Linked DNA regions of Armatimonas rosea. The protein of the gene in region 2 binds, or shares a complex with, the protein of the main gene of each other region. Links are inferred from orthologs where the notes say so. Each region holds a gene or a part of one and is shown on either strand. Other genes may lie near its edges. The genes, in order: HNQ39_RS17290 and smc.

The links.
Region 1: the proteins of smc (region 2) and HNQ39_RS17290 are in contact, whole or in part, in a crystal structure (PDB 3ZGX), measured with the Bacillus subtilis proteins. The link is inferred for Armatimonas rosea from one-to-one orthologs.

Annotation. Positions count from the first base shown.
Region 1 is NZ_JACHGW010000003.1:493,943-500,349, reverse strand. Bases 2,361-5,228 are described here. They hold HNQ39_RS17290 (segregation and condensation protein A), read left to right. Parts: upstream 2,361-3,314; coding sequence 3,315-4,142; downstream 4,143-5,228. Other genes in these bases: HNQ39_RS17280 (D-alanyl-D-alanine carboxypeptidase family protein), read left to right, coding at 4,695-5,228; scpB (SMC-Scp complex subunit ScpB), read left to right, coding at 4,135-4,698; HNQ39_RS17295 (response regulator transcription factor), read left to right, coding at 2,532-3,251; HNQ39_RS17300 (sensor histidine kinase), read left to right, coding at 2,361-2,526. Also shown: more of HNQ39_RS17300, read left to right, coding at 790-2,360; more of HNQ39_RS17280, read left to right, coding at 5,229-6,080; HNQ39_RS17275 (SMI1/KNR4 family protein), read left to right, coding at 6,077-6,407. UniProt on the Bacillus subtilis protein: Participates in chromosomal partition during cell division. May act via the formation of a condensin-like complex containing Smc and ScpB that pull DNA away from mid-cell into both cell halves.
Region 2 is NZ_JACHGW010000002.1:1,365,605-1,373,251, reverse strand. What follows is about bases 1,812-5,919. They hold smc (chromosome segregation protein SMC), read right to left. Parts: upstream 5,618-5,919; coding sequence 2,012-5,617; downstream 1,812-2,011. Other genes in these bases: HNQ39_RS14280 (DUF1648 domain-containing protein), read left to right, coding at 5,692-5,919; HNQ39_RS14290 (NUDIX hydrolase), read right to left, coding at 1,812-2,007. In the rest of the region: HNQ39_RS14305 (PQQ-binding-like beta-propeller repeat protein), read right to left, coding at 1-881; HNQ39_RS14300 (hypothetical protein), read left to right, coding at 924-1,184; HNQ39_RS14295 (clan AA aspartic protease), read left to right, coding at 1,181-1,549; more of HNQ39_RS14290, read right to left, coding at 1,552-1,811; more of HNQ39_RS14280, read left to right, coding at 5,920-6,219; HNQ39_RS14275 (Gfo/Idh/MocA family oxidoreductase), read right to left, coding at 6,294-7,301; HNQ39_RS14270 (ThuA domain-containing protein), read right to left, coding at 7,298-7,647. UniProt on the Bacillus subtilis protein: Required for chromosome condensation and partitioning.

The DNA.
Region 1 (6,407 bases), on a different replicon or contig from region 2:
CACGAGCTCTCCACTTAAAAATAAACAAACTCACATTATAAGGAGACATAAACATTGTCTGCATCACATCAATGTGACAGCCTTCCAGCTCTTTAACAAGTGTAGACACACGCTGGGGATTTAAGGGGAAGGCACACACTTTATAATCGGCACCTAAGCCCAGGAGCCTCTCCTTCATCACTAAGGAGGGCTCAGCAGGGAATACAAAGATAGAGTGAACTTTTGATTGGTTTAACTGCCCCACCATTCTCAGGATAAAGTGATCCATAGTCCGCTCATGAGAAGGGATAAAATTTAATAAATGTAGGATGCTCTTTTTGCCAGCCATTATGATTGTCTGTCTCCCCAATGAGTCCCGGTACGACAATCTCGCCGCAAAACGACAAGTGTTCCCCTCTCTTGAAATCTGAGGCAAACCTTAGGAACCATAATCCCCCTGATGCTGTTTCGACAAAGGCAATAGCTTAATTTTCATTGGTTTTCGCGGTGGAAATTTCAGGAAATTAGAAACATGCAGACCCGGGCTCCGTTGTACCCGAATCTTGGCTAAAATGCTCTTCCCCCGAAGGGGCATCGTCTCAAGATTCCCTCAAGAATCCATGATCTCTCGGTGGTGTAGTCCGCGGGTGCTACAATGTCAGTTGCAACGAGATCGCCATGAAGATTCCCCACGGGAGAAGCCCTCAAATCCCCCCACGTCACGATGCCCCGTTCGACTCGGAGGTATCGGATACAGGGCTTACCACCAGTCTATCCCAATCGCGACGAGACAGAGCTCTTGTCTTGAGCATGATCCTCGTCTTGTTCTTTAGCCTCGTTCTCTACCTCGCCATTACCCTCAGCAGCGCAAACTCCAATCAGACCCGGCTCGCGGCTTGGCGAGCGCAAAATACCGCACGGCTCTGTGCTCGCCTCCTAGAGCGACGGTGTCAGAATGCATTTACGATCCTTCATACCCTCGTAGAGCGCCCCACTCTCACGCAAGCGGTTCAGAAAAACGATCGGTCGATGGTGGTTAGTACCCTCAAAGATAGTGTTGACCTCCTGCCAGACCTCTTGGCCGCCGCCACCTACAATCAGGAAGGAGAGCAGATCGCAGAGTACCCTGCGGTTGCGGAGTTCCCACAAAGTATTGCCGCAGAGCCCTGGTTTGCTCAGCTATACTCCCACCACAAACAAGATCCCCCCCTGGTCAATAATGTCGTTCATCTCAGGGGACTGGAGGAGAAAGAAGCACTGGCAATGGCGATTCCTGTGCGGAATCAACAAGGGATCGCGGTGGGGGTGCTCGTTGCCTACTTTCGCCTTGGGAACTTCTACGACTGGCTGACCTCCATTCGTTTCTACAGCGGCACCGTGATCCTGATCGACAACACCCAGCGGATTGTCGCTACCAGCAGTGACGCCACCGCTCCTCAAGAGAGTGCAATCCGTTTTCTGGAGCGCCGGGTTCGTCCTGACTATGCCCCTTACCAAAAGGCGCTACAAGGCAGTCCTGGAGCGGAGCTCTACCGGATTCCTCCTCCCTTAGAGGCTAGCTTCGCGCCGTCACAGCAGGAACAGATGGTAGGCTACACCCCAACCTTGGTTCCCGGCTGGGTGATTCTGGTAGCGCAACCCACCGATGCAGCCTTTGCCCCCTACCGGTATCTGCTGAGAAACTTCGCCATTGTTGGCATCCCACTCCTTCTCGCTGTGCCCGTGATCAGCTGGAACCTTTTCTTACTCTATGAGCGCCTTCAGCGGCTCGCTCTTGCCCTCGGGCAGCGCAATGAGTCCCTCCACAGGCTCAACCTTGCCAAGTCAGACCTCCTGGCCAATATCTCTCACGACCTCAAGACTCCCATCTCCACGATGCAGCTCTCCGTCTCCAACCTCCTGGAGGCCGACTCCCCAGAAGCTCTCCCACCCTCGCTCTCCCCCGAGGTCACCGAGTGCCTTACTCTGGTGAGCCAAGAGCTCGATACCCTCGCAAGCCGCGTCCGCAACCTGCTGGAGATGTCGCGACTGGAGTCGGAGGTTGCGCCTGTCCTGCAGGAGCCCTGTGACCTTACCGATATCATCGCCAATGCCCTCGAGCGGGTTCGTGTCCTCAGTAAAGATCACTCCATCCAAACACACTTTCCCGCCACCCCTCTCCTTGTCATGGGGGATCCCACCCAGCTGGAGATTGTCGCGCTCAACTTGCTTGAAAATGCGCTCAAGTACTCTTTTAAAGGCTCTCCCCTCCTCCTCGTAGGCGAGCTACGGGAGACCGAGGTTGTCTTTCAGGTGACCAATCGTGGGGAGAGTCTCCCCCCTGGCACGGAGGAGAAGATCTTTGAGAAGTTCTATCGCCGAAGCACCACGAGTATGTCCGCGGGGACCGGACTCGGCCTCGCGATCTGCCGGACTCTTGTCGAGGGACATGGGGGGCAGATATCCGCGCAAAACGAGCCCTTCGGAGGAGTGACTGTGACTGTGACGCTACCACACTGTACGCTCCTGAGCGCGTCTGAGCCCGCCCCTGAGAGAGAGAGCGTCTAGGCGAGATGGAAACACTCCTCACCCTCCCCCTCCAAGAAGGAGAGCGTGTCCTTCTTGTCGAGGACGATCTCACGATACAGAAGCTCCTCCAGTCCCAGCTCTCGGCGCGGGGCTGGGAGATCGAGGTTGTCCGCAGCGGCCGGCTCGCCTTGGAGCGAATCGCACAGCATCCCCCCGACCTGGTGCTCCTTGATATTGGGATCGAGGAGCTAGATGGCCTGGAGGTCTGCCGGCAGGTTCGCCAGTGGTCGAGTATCCCCATTATCCTGGTGACCGCGGCAGACACGCCGCGGATTAAAGTGACCGCGCTCGAGCTAGGAGCCGACGACTACCTCACCAAGCCCTTTCACACCGCGGAGCTGGTTGCACGCATGCGCGCGGTCCTGCGCCGCGCCCAAGCAAGCGCCCCGCCCCGCGCACAAGCCATCACCATCGGCCCGTTTGTGATCGACCTACTGCGCCGCGAGGTCAAGCGCTCCGGTGAGGAGATCAAGCTCACCAAGATTGAGTTCGATCTCCTGCGCGAGCTAGTGCTGCATGTCGACCATGTCCTGCCCTACTCCCACCTGCTCCGCGCTGTCTGGGGAGAGAACTACGATGAAGTGCACGTGGTTCATGTCCATGTCTCCCACCTCCGGCGCAAGCTGGAGCCCAATATCACCGGCGACCGCTACTTACTCACCGTCCCAGGTGTCGGCTATCGCCTCCGCACCGACCAGTTGTAGCCGCAAAAGTCACCGTGCCTCGTGCGTTGCGACAGGGCGTCGCACTGGGTACAATCCTTTACTATGCCGGTCGCCCTTGCGCCGCCTCCCACGGTCCATATCCACGACTTCGACGGTCCACTCGATCTCTTGCTCCACCTGGTGCGGCACGGTCGTATGGATATCTTTGACCTGCCTATCACCGAGCTTTGCGACCAGTATCTAGTCCACCTCAACGCCATGGAGAACCTGGACCTGGGCGTAGCAGGGGAGTTTCTGGTGATGGCCGCGACCCTGCTGGAGATCAAGTCCCGCTTGCTCCTGCCCGCTCCCCCCAAAGACGAGCTCGAAGACGAAGCGGGTGTCGGCGAGGACCCACGCGCCGAGCTGGTACGGCGGCTCTTGGAGTACAGCCAGTACCAAGCGATCGCCGAGACACTTCTTCAGCGCGAGGGAGAGATCCACCGCTCGTTCTTCCGCGAGCCGCTGCCCTACTCCAACGAGTACGCCCTGCCTCCCAAGTTTGGTGAGCTCCCCGCCGATGCCTTGCTGCGCGCTCTGGAGCGTATCCTCGCCGATGTGGGCGCGGGCGAGCGCTCGATCACCAGTGTGCGCCGCCAGAAGATCACGCTCCGCATGACGATGCGCCTGGTGCTGGGCCAGGTGGAGCGCGCCGGTGCCGAGGGCTTGGACCTCGTGGAGCTACTGCCCGTCCCACCCTTTGAGGTCCTGGAGATCATCCTGCTGTTTCTGGCACTGCTGGAGCTCCTCAAGCAAAACGCCATCGATGTCCAGCAAGACGAGTTCTGCGGCCCGATCCGTCTTATCTTTGTGCCCGATAGCGAGCGTGACGCCCCCCACAGCGCGATGGTAGATCCCGATAGCGACGAGGAGACCGACGAGGATGCGTAGCCTTTTAGGAATGGTGGAGGCCCTGCTCTTTGTCTCCGGTGAGCCGTTGAGCCTCAAGGACTTGGTGAAGGCCACGGAGTGGGACGAGGACGCGGTGCGCGACGCTCTAGAAGAGCTGCGCCAGCGCTACCGTGACCAAGACTCCGGACTGCGGATCATCGAGCTCGACAGCGGCTTCCAGCTCGCCACCCGCCCGGAGTACGGCGAGACGATCGGCAAGCTCCTCGCTCCCCACGCCAACCGGCTCTCCAAGCCCGCGCTGGAGACGCTGACCATTGTGGCCTACCGCCAGCCCGCCACCCAGGCCGAGGTCGAGGCGATTCGTGGGGTCTCCTGCGACGGTGTCCTCAAGACCCTCCAGGAGCGCGAGCTGATCTGTGAGGCGGGCCGCAAGCAGACCCCCGGCCGCCCGATCCTCTACGCGACAACCAATGCGTTCTTACACTACTTCGGCCTGACCAGCCTCGACGAGCTCCCGGCCCTCCCCGACGATGCCCCGACGGCATCCGAGCAAGAGGCAGCCCACCTCTCTCTGGAGGCTGCGAGCGCGCTATGAGGCACTGGCTCCTCGCTCTTACCGTGCTCCTGCTGGCACTTGCGCCGGCCCAAGCCCGCCCGGGACGCAAGCAGGGGGCCAAGCCCTCTCTCGCCTTCAAGACCGAGGCGGAGCACATCGCGCTGGTCAAGGCGGGGAAGCTCCCCGGCTACTTCTACAAAGCCGACCTAGGCAAGGCCCCGGTGCTCTCGGCTCCCAGTGTCCTGCTCATGGAGTACGACACGGGCGAGGTGCTCTACGAGTCCGGGGCGGATATCAAGCGCTACCCCGCCTCCACAACCAAGATCCTCACGGGGCTACTCTTTGCGGAGAACACCAAGCCCGATGACATTGTCACCTGCACCGATCCAACCGTGGTGAATATCGAGCCCAGTAGCCTCAGCATCAAGCCCGGTGAGCGTTTCCGTGCCGAGCAGCTCCTCTATGGCTTTCTCCTGCGCTCCGCCAACGACGGGGGAGTGGTGATCGCGGAGCATGTCGCGGGCTCGGTGCCAGCCTTTGCGGAGAAGATGAACACGCGGGCCGCAGAGCTCGGAGCGACCAATAGCCACTTTGTCAACCCGCATGGCCTGCACAACCCCAACCACTACACCACCGCACGCGACCTCGCCCTGATCGCACGGGCCGCGCTCCAGAACCCGCGCTTCGCCGATGCTGTCGGGACTCCCAAGCGGACAATCAGCCGCTCGATCAACTTTAAGGACCTGGTCGTGGCCTCGAAGGCAAAGAAGAGCTTCTACGATGTGGTCCCCGGCGCCGATGGGGTTAAGACGGGCTTCACCAACGCCGCCCGCCACTGCTTTGTGGGCTCCGCCACCCGCAACGGCAGGCGGCTCCTCGCGGTCATTCTGGCGGCCCCCAGCAACGCGGTCGGGGACACGGTTCCCTTGATCGAGTGGGGCTTTGCGCGCTTCTCCGCCAAGACGGTTGCAGTGAGTGGCCAGCGCACGGCCTGGGTCCCGACACGCCTCGGGGCGGAGGGGCGGGTCGCGGCGACAGTCGCAGAGACGCTCCACATCACTCAGGACCGCCTGCGTCCCAGCACGATCGAGACACGGGTCACCCCCACGACCAACACCGCCCCCATCGCACAAGGCCAGGCGGTCGCGAGCCTCACGGTCCTGCGCGACGGCAAGCCTGTCACCCAAGTCCCTCTCACGGCGACCCGCGCCGTCAAGCGCTCCGTGGTGCAGGCAACCGGGCGAAGCCCCTGGCTCTGGGTTGGCCTGCTTGGCGGCGGGGGCGGTCTGCTTCTCCTCCTGCGCCAGCGCCAGCTCGCCCAGGAGCGGGCACGCCGCGCACGCCGCCGCCGTCGCCGCGCCATCGCCCCGCCCCTCACCGACGAGCCTCCGCTCCCGCGCAACACGACCCAACCACAATGAACACACTCCCCCCTAGCTGGAAGACTGCCTTCTCCCTTGTCGAGCCCTGGCTTGGTGCCCCCCTCACTCCGGAGGAAGGCCTGAGCGCCATGGAGCTCGATGCCCTCAACCAGGAGCTAGGCCGGCCCCTACCCGCTCTCGTGCGGGCTTGGTACGGTGCTGTTGGCAAGTGCGAGCGTCTCTACCACCCCGGCTCACAGCTCCACCTGACTCCCTACACACAGCTGGAGTGGTGCTCGCTCTGGGACGACCTTGAGGGGGAGGGGCTCGCGGGCGAGGAGGCGGACTACCCGCGCCGGCTGATCCTCTACGATGAGAACCAGTACC
Region 2 (7,647 bases):
GGCTTGAGCGTGCCATCGGGCAAGATATCGAGCAGGGTCCCGCCCATACCGTAGCACTCCGAGAGAAAGACCTGGTTGCCGAGCACCACCGGTGTCGAGGCGTTCACGGACTCGTAGCGGCGCGAGCGCCAGGGAAAGCTAGCCTCGACTTTCCCTGTGGCGGCGTCGAGCATCAGCAGTCCCCCCTGGGTCGGCTGGCTATCGCCACCGAGAAAGGCGAAAATTCGGCGCTTCCCGTGGACCGTCGCGGCCACCGGCGAGGCGTAGCCCGCGGTCCAGCCCTTACCCGCCGCCCAGACCTGCTTGCCCGTGGTCTTGTCGAAAGCAACCACGCTCGGCCCGGAGTCTTTTCCCACGACGACAATCAGAAGATTGCCCTCTAAAAGCGGCGTCGCCCCGACCCCGAAGTAGTTCTGGGGCACCTTGAACTCAGCGGCGACATCGTGCTTCCAGACCACCTGCCCGGTCGCCAGCGAGAGGCAGGTCAGCATCCCCACGACCCCGTAGGTGTAGACAAACTTCCCGTCACTGATCGGCTGGCAGCGCGGCCCCGCACTGAAGCCATAGCGGTCGGAGTAGGGCGCGGCGTAGGCAAGCTTCCAGAGCCGCTTTCCGGTCTCCGCCGCGACGCACTCGATGGTCTCTTGCTCCCCCACCCGGTGAAAGACAACTACCTTCCCCGCCACCGCACACGGCGACGCGTAGCCCTCCCCCTTTATCCGCTCCCAGACCAGTGTGGGGGTCTCCCGCAGCGGCGACTCGGTGGCAAACGCGTTGTGGCTGGGGCCAAGAAAGTCCCGCCAGTCGTGGGTGATCGCGTTTGCGGCGAGCGGCTTGGGGGGTGCATGAAATGCCAGCCCAGCTTCTTTGGCTTGATGCATGGAGAGATTATACTTTGATATACTCAGGAAGGAGAACAAACCATGAGCACAGACAACACTGCCTTGCGTGGAAAAGCTCTTTACCAAGAACACATTCGCTCTCTGGTAGAGACGCAGGAGAGCCTCGGAAAGATCGTCGCCATTGATATCGAGAGTGGTGACTATGAAATCGATAGCGATCTCCTGGTAGCCAGCCGCCGGCTCCGCATTCGTCACGCCTCAGCACGCATCTGGGCCGAGCGTATCGGTTACAATGCTGTCTATGCTGTCGGAGGTACACGGACACGGACCACGATCCCATGAGGGGAGCCGTTCAAAACCTGCAAGCCTGCCTTACGGTGCGTCTGATTCTTCCTAGTGGCCATCAAGTTGGCTTGGAGTTCGTTGTAGACACCGGCTTTGAGGGAGCACTTGCGCTTCCTTTGGAGACGATAGCACAACTTAAGTTGCCATTTGAGCTAGAGCTAGACTCGGTTCTTGCCGATGGTAACGCCGTTCCCACGCCCGTTCACAGTGCGACTATACTCTGGCAAAACAAACAAATAGATGTCGCCATCCTTGGACTAGGGGAGCGCCCTCTGCTTGGTACGGCGCTTTTGGCAGACTATCGCCTCACTGTGGATTTCTTCGAGAGTGGCCAGGTGACCGTTCTTCCCATCACTGTCTAGGTTCACAGCTCCCGCTCCTCCTGAATCAAATAGGTCTCTTGCGTGCGCACATAGGCCCGGTAGACGACGGTTCCGTCAAAGTCCAGCATGTCGCGGAGCCGGTCGTAGATAGCGGGATTGGTGACACGCTCCAGAGCTCTGTCGCGCTCGACCCAGGCGACCTCCAAGCTCTCGGGGCTGGTGGTTGGCTCGCCTTCTAGCCACTCACAGAGAAAGCCAAACATGACGATATGCGAGTGGGTATTGGAGTAGACCCCGACCAGCTCGCGGATATCGACAGTAAGGCCCGTCTCTTCCTGAACCTCGCGCACCAGTGCGTCGGTAAGGCTCTCCCCTTCTTCCACTTGACCGCCCGGAAACTCCCAGCCACGGCGGGGGCTACGAATGAGCAGGACTTTTTCCGTCAGGGGATCGGTGACCAGGCCGGAGACAGCGACAATGTGCCGGGGTGGTTCCATGGCTCTACTCTAGTGGTGCTTCAGCAGGCTCGGATGGAGTAGGTGTGGACTCGGGGACGCGCATGGAGATGCCGCGGCTGACCCCGGGCTCTTGCATCGTGACACCGTACCAGAGCGGGGCGGCCTCCATCGTCGTGGCATTGTGCGTGATGAGAATAAACTGGCTCTCTTGGCCAAACTCCGCCACGAGGTCCGCAAACTTCTCAACATTGGCACCATCGAGCGGCGCATCGACTTCATCGAGGACACAGAATGGGGCGGGGCGCACTTCGAGGAAGGCGAAGAGCAGCGCGGTGGCCGTGAGCGCACGCTCGCCGCCGGAGAGGAGCGAGAGGTTCTGGCGCTTCTTGCCCGGCGGCTGCGCCAGAATCTCGATTCCGGTCTCCAGCACATCGCTTGGGTCGGTCATCACCAGGTCGGTCGAGCCACCGCCAAAGAGCCGGGTGAAGAACTTCTGAAACGCAACATTAACCTTATCGAAGGTCTCGGCGAAGACTCCACGCGTCGAGTCGTCGATCTCCGTGATGGTCGAGAGCAGCTTCGCTTTGGCGCTCTCCAGGTCGGCTTTTTGCTCCGTGAGGAACCGGTAGCGCTCCGAGACCCGCTCGTACTCCTCGACGGCCCCCAGGTTGACGGTTCCCAGGGCGCGAATCTCCCGGCGCAGGCGGCCGATCTCCTGCGCGACATCTTTCTCCACAGGCGCGCCGCCGGTAAGAGCCACGGCGGAGTCTGGGTGGAGGTCGTACTCGTCCTGGAGGCGCTGTCCCACTGCCTCGGCCTGGGTCTCGACACGGGCGGCGCGCAGGCGGGCTTGCTGTCCGCGCTCGGTGGCAAACCCAATAGTCCGCTGCACCAGGCGGATGCGCTCGGTGAGCTGGAAGTTCTCATTGACCAGCGCTTGCCGACGCTCGCGCCACTTCTCGACCTCCGCCCCGGCCTCTTCCAGGGATTTTCGGGCCACCTCGCGTTCGGCAGCACGCTGAACGGCCTCCGCCTCCTCGACAGCGATCACGTTCTCGGCCTCAGCGGCGCGGCGCCGGCGCTCGTCGGCGGTGATGGTCGCACGCAGGGCCCCCTCTTCGGCGCGCTTGGAGTCGCGGGTAAGTCCGACGACGCGCTCTCGCAGGCTTGCTGCTTCGGTGGCGATCGTGCGGGCCTGGTCGCGGGCTTCGTCGCGGCGTACCGTGAGCGCGGCCTGGCGGCGGGAGAGCTCTTCACGCGTCGCCACGGCAGACTCATCCGTGCGGTCGGCGTCCTCGATGGCGGCGGAGAGGGTGGCTTCCCGGCTCGCATCGGCCTCGCCGGAGTTGACGAGCTGCCCCGCGCGGGTCTGGAGCTGGAGCGCTTCTTTCTGGAGCCGCTCGGCCTCGTTGTTCTTGCTCTGGACGCGGCGCTCGGCATCCAGCACGGCCTCCCGTGCACGCTGGACGGCTTGCTCGGCCTCACGCACCGCTTGACGGGCCGTGTCAGCAGCGGCGCGCGCGGCGGTCTCGCGCTCCCGCAGGCGGTCCGTCTCCAGCCGCCCCGCGTCCACGGCGAGATGCAGCTCCGCGATCTCACGCTTTCGGGAGAGCAGGTTGGGCCCCTGCCGCCCCGTGCGCCCGCCGGTGATCGCGCCCGTGGGAACGACCAGCTCGCCGGTGAGGGTCACAATGCGCGCCCAGTCTCGCTCGATCTGCCGGGAGACCTGGGTCGCCGTGTCGATATCGTCCACGACCAAGACACGCGCAAGGTGGACCCGGACCGCCGCCCCGAGCTTGTCGTCGTAGGCCACGAGATCGGCGGCGGAGCCACGGACGCCGGAGAACTTACGCGCCGCCGCACGAAGCGACTGGGGAATCTGCTGGTCACGGAGCGCATCGAGCGGCAGAAAGGTCGCCCGTCCGCCGCGGGTCTCGTTGAGGTGCCGGATCGCCGCCTTGGCATTTGCCTCCGTGTCGGTGACAATGTCCTGGAGACTGCCGCCTAGCGCGACCTCGATCGCCGTCTCCAGCTCCTCCGGCACCTTGATGGCGTCGGCAAAGAGCGTGAACTCGCCCTTGAGCTTCCCCTCCGACGCTGCATTGAGGGCGGCGCGGACTCCGGCGAAGTAGCCCTCCTGCATCGCCTCGGTCTCTTCGAGCACGCGGAGGCGGGACTCCTGCCCAGCGAGCTTCTTCTCGTGGTTAGCACGGCGCTCCCCCAGCGCGGCCACTTCCTCGGCCGCTTTCTTCGCGGCGGGCTCGCGCTCGTCGGTGAGCTGGCGCCGGGCGTCGTCTTGGGCGACTTTTGCCGCAAGAAGCGCCTCTCCAAGCTTCTCCGCCTCGGCGCGGGCGGCCTCGACCTCGGCCTGGCGGGTTGCGGCGCGCGCCTCGGCCTCGACAATCTCCTCTTTGCGCCGTGCGATTCGCTCGCGCAGGCTATCGCGCTCGGCTTTCTGGGCGGCGAGCTTGCGGGCGAGCGCCAGGTAGTCGGCCTCTTGGCCCGCCAGCATCCGGGAGAGCTCGCCCAGTGCCTTCTCTGCCTCGCGCGCCACCCCCTCGTGCTCCGCGAGGACCTTGGTCTTCTCCGCAAGCCCCGCCTCGGCGGTCTTGGCCTCGGTCTTGAGCGTCTCCGCCTCGGTTGCCAGACGGAGCTTGTCCGAGTCCAGGGTCTCCAGGTCGGTGGCCAGCGACTCCAGTGTCCGCCGTGCGCTGGTCTTGCGCTCCTCGGCCAGCGCGATCCGGCTCTCCAGGCGCTCCACCTGGGTCATCGTGAGCTGCTGACGGATGCGAGCGGCATCCATCTGGCTCTCGGCCTCGGAGATGCGCAGCCCCAGCCCCGCCGCGCTCGCCTCCAGCTCCCCGACCTCGACCCCGAGCTCCTCGGCTTCTTTTTTCGCGTCCTCCGCGGTCTTCTCCAGCTCCGCGAGCTCGTCCTTGTAGCGCTTGTAGTCCGCCGCGAGCTGCCCCACCTCGACCGCGCGTAGGCGCTCCGTGAGCTCCCTATGCCGCAGCGCGACCTCGGCCTGCTCCCGGAGCGGCTCGACCTGGGTGCTGAGCTCCCCTAAAATATCGCGGACACGGATCAGATTAAGCTCGGTGTTCTCCAGCTTGCGCTGCGCCTCGCGCTTCTTGACCCGGTACTTCTTAATTCCCGCCGCCTCTTCAAAGAGCTCGCGCCGGTCCTCGGGCTTGGCGGAGAGAATCCCGTCGATCTCGCTCTGGTTGACAATGGCATAGGCTCCCCTGCCCACCCCCGTGTCCGTAAACAAATCCGCGATATCTTTGAGGCGGCAGGCGACTTTATTGAGCAAGAACTCGCTATCGCCATTGCGGTAGATGCGGCGCGTGACCGTCACCTCGGAGAAGTCCAGCGGGAGGAAACGGTCCTCGTTGTCCACCGTCAGCGTGACCTCCGCCATCCCCATCGGCTTGCGCTTGGACGAGCCCGCGAAGATGACATCGCGTGCATTGGTGGCACGGAGATTCGACGCCTTTTGCTCCCCCAGGCACCAGACCAGAGCATCCAGCAGATTCGACTTGCCCGACCCATTTGGCCCGACAATACAGGTCACACCGGGGACAAACTCAATCTCCGTCTTGTCCGCGAAGGTCTTAAAGCCATGAAGGGTGAGCCGCTTGAGCCGCATAAACGTTGCATTCTACCACCGACCGCAACAAAAAACGGATTCAGGTATCATTTCTGCTAGATGAGGTAACTTTCATGCAACAACAGCAACAAGAGAAGCGCCCCCTGAGCTGGGCACAGAAGACCCTTCTGGTACTCCCTGCGCTGGCCGCCGCGCACTGCGCCTACTACTACAGCGCCCTCCCCGAGAAGATGGCCTCGCACTTTGGGCCATCGGGACAGGCAGATGGCTGGATGAGCAAGACCAGCTTTATGATCTTCTACTTGGCCCTGGTGAGCATCTTCTCGCTGATGTGGATCGGGATAGGCGCCATCTTGAAGAAGACCCCCAACGACATGATCAACCTGCCCAATAAAGAGTACTGGCTCGCCCCCGAGCGGTGGGAGCAGACAATTGCACGCCTAGGGCACCAGATGTCGGTCTTTGGGATCGCCACCGGTGCGTTTCTGATGGCGGTGATGCACAGCTGCTTCCTGGCAAACCTCAGCGGCGGCAATCAGCTCGGGGGGCTGTTCTTTGTCTACTTTATCGGCTTTATGCTCTTCACCGGCATCTGGACCGTCCAGATGCTCCGCGAGAGCCGCTTGCCCGAGGCCCCCTGACCCCCAAGATTGGGGGAAATACAAGGATTCCGATTCCTTACGGTTCCCCCGCGTGCGAGGGTCAGGGGGCTGGTTTAGATCGTGACGCGCTTGCCGGTGGTGGCAGACTCGACCGCGGCGAAGACCATCGCGAGGCTCTTGATATTGTCGTGGCACTCGCCCATGGGGGTGGCTCCGGTTTCGAGCGCGTGTAGGAAGTCCTCAAGGCTCCCCGCGATTCCGCCCGCAACTTCCTCAAGAATGGGCTCGTCGGTGGGCTCCGTGGCGTAGTGGAAGCCCTCGGTGCCGGTCACTTTGGCGCCCTTTACGGTGCTGTGGCCGTCCCAGAGCGCTGTCCCGGTTGCTCCGCTGGCGCGCCACTCGCACTCCCAGCTGGTGTGCAGGCCCTCCGCGCACCAGGAGCCGCGGTAGGTAAAGCGCAGGCCATTGGCCATCTCGAAGAGGCAGGTCGCCGATGCCGCCCCTTTGTACCAGGACCAAGCGGGATTGAACTCCTCGGCATAGACCGCCACCGGATCGGCTCCGGAGAGATAGCGTGCCTGATCAAACGTATGGATCGCCATGTCCAGAAGCAAGACATGGTCCATCTCGTCGCGGAAGCCCCCAAAGTGTGCCCCGATATAGAAGTCGGCGTTGAGGATTCCTAGCGGGCCGCAGGTCTTCTCGATCAGCCGACGGTAGGCGCGGATGCGGTTGTCGTAGCGGCGGGACTGGCTCACCATGTAGAGCTTGCCCGCCCTCTCACTCGCTGCCACCATCGCCCGTGCCGCCTCCATCGAGTGCGCCATCGGCTTCTCGCCAATCACCGGGATGCCGTGTGCCAGCGCGGTGAGGGTGACATGGTGGTGGGCCTCCGGGATAGTGACATCCACGACAAAGTCGGGCTGAACCTCCGCGATGGCCTTCTCTAGCTCGGTGCCCGTCCAGAGCCCCGAGAGCGCGTGCTTCTCCGCGGCGGCAGCGGCAGCACCATCGCGGATATCCACCCAGCCGGCAAAGGCGACCTGATCGGCGTGGGCGACGAGGTTCTTGGCCCACGCCTGCCCCATCCCGCCCGCCCCGACCAAGAGCGCCTTTCTCACGACTTTTTCTCCCAGCCGAGATTGGGGTTGGTCTCAAACCAGCCCTTGGGGGCGTGGGGACAGACACGGATTCCCAGCTCGGTGGTCGGTGCGGCCCACTTACAAGCATTGGCGATCACGCGCCGAATCTCTGGCTGGTAGTAGATCGGGTAGGTCTCGTGGCCAGGCGAGAAGTAGAAGACCTTGCCGCGCCCTCGACTCCAGCAGCACCCCGAGCGAAAGACCTCGCCGCCGCCGTAGCTGGAGATAAAGATTAGCTCGTCGGGCTGGGGAATATCAAAGAACTCGCCGTACATCTCGGTATCCGGGACCGTGAAGACGGGAGGAAGACCCTCGGTGATCGGGT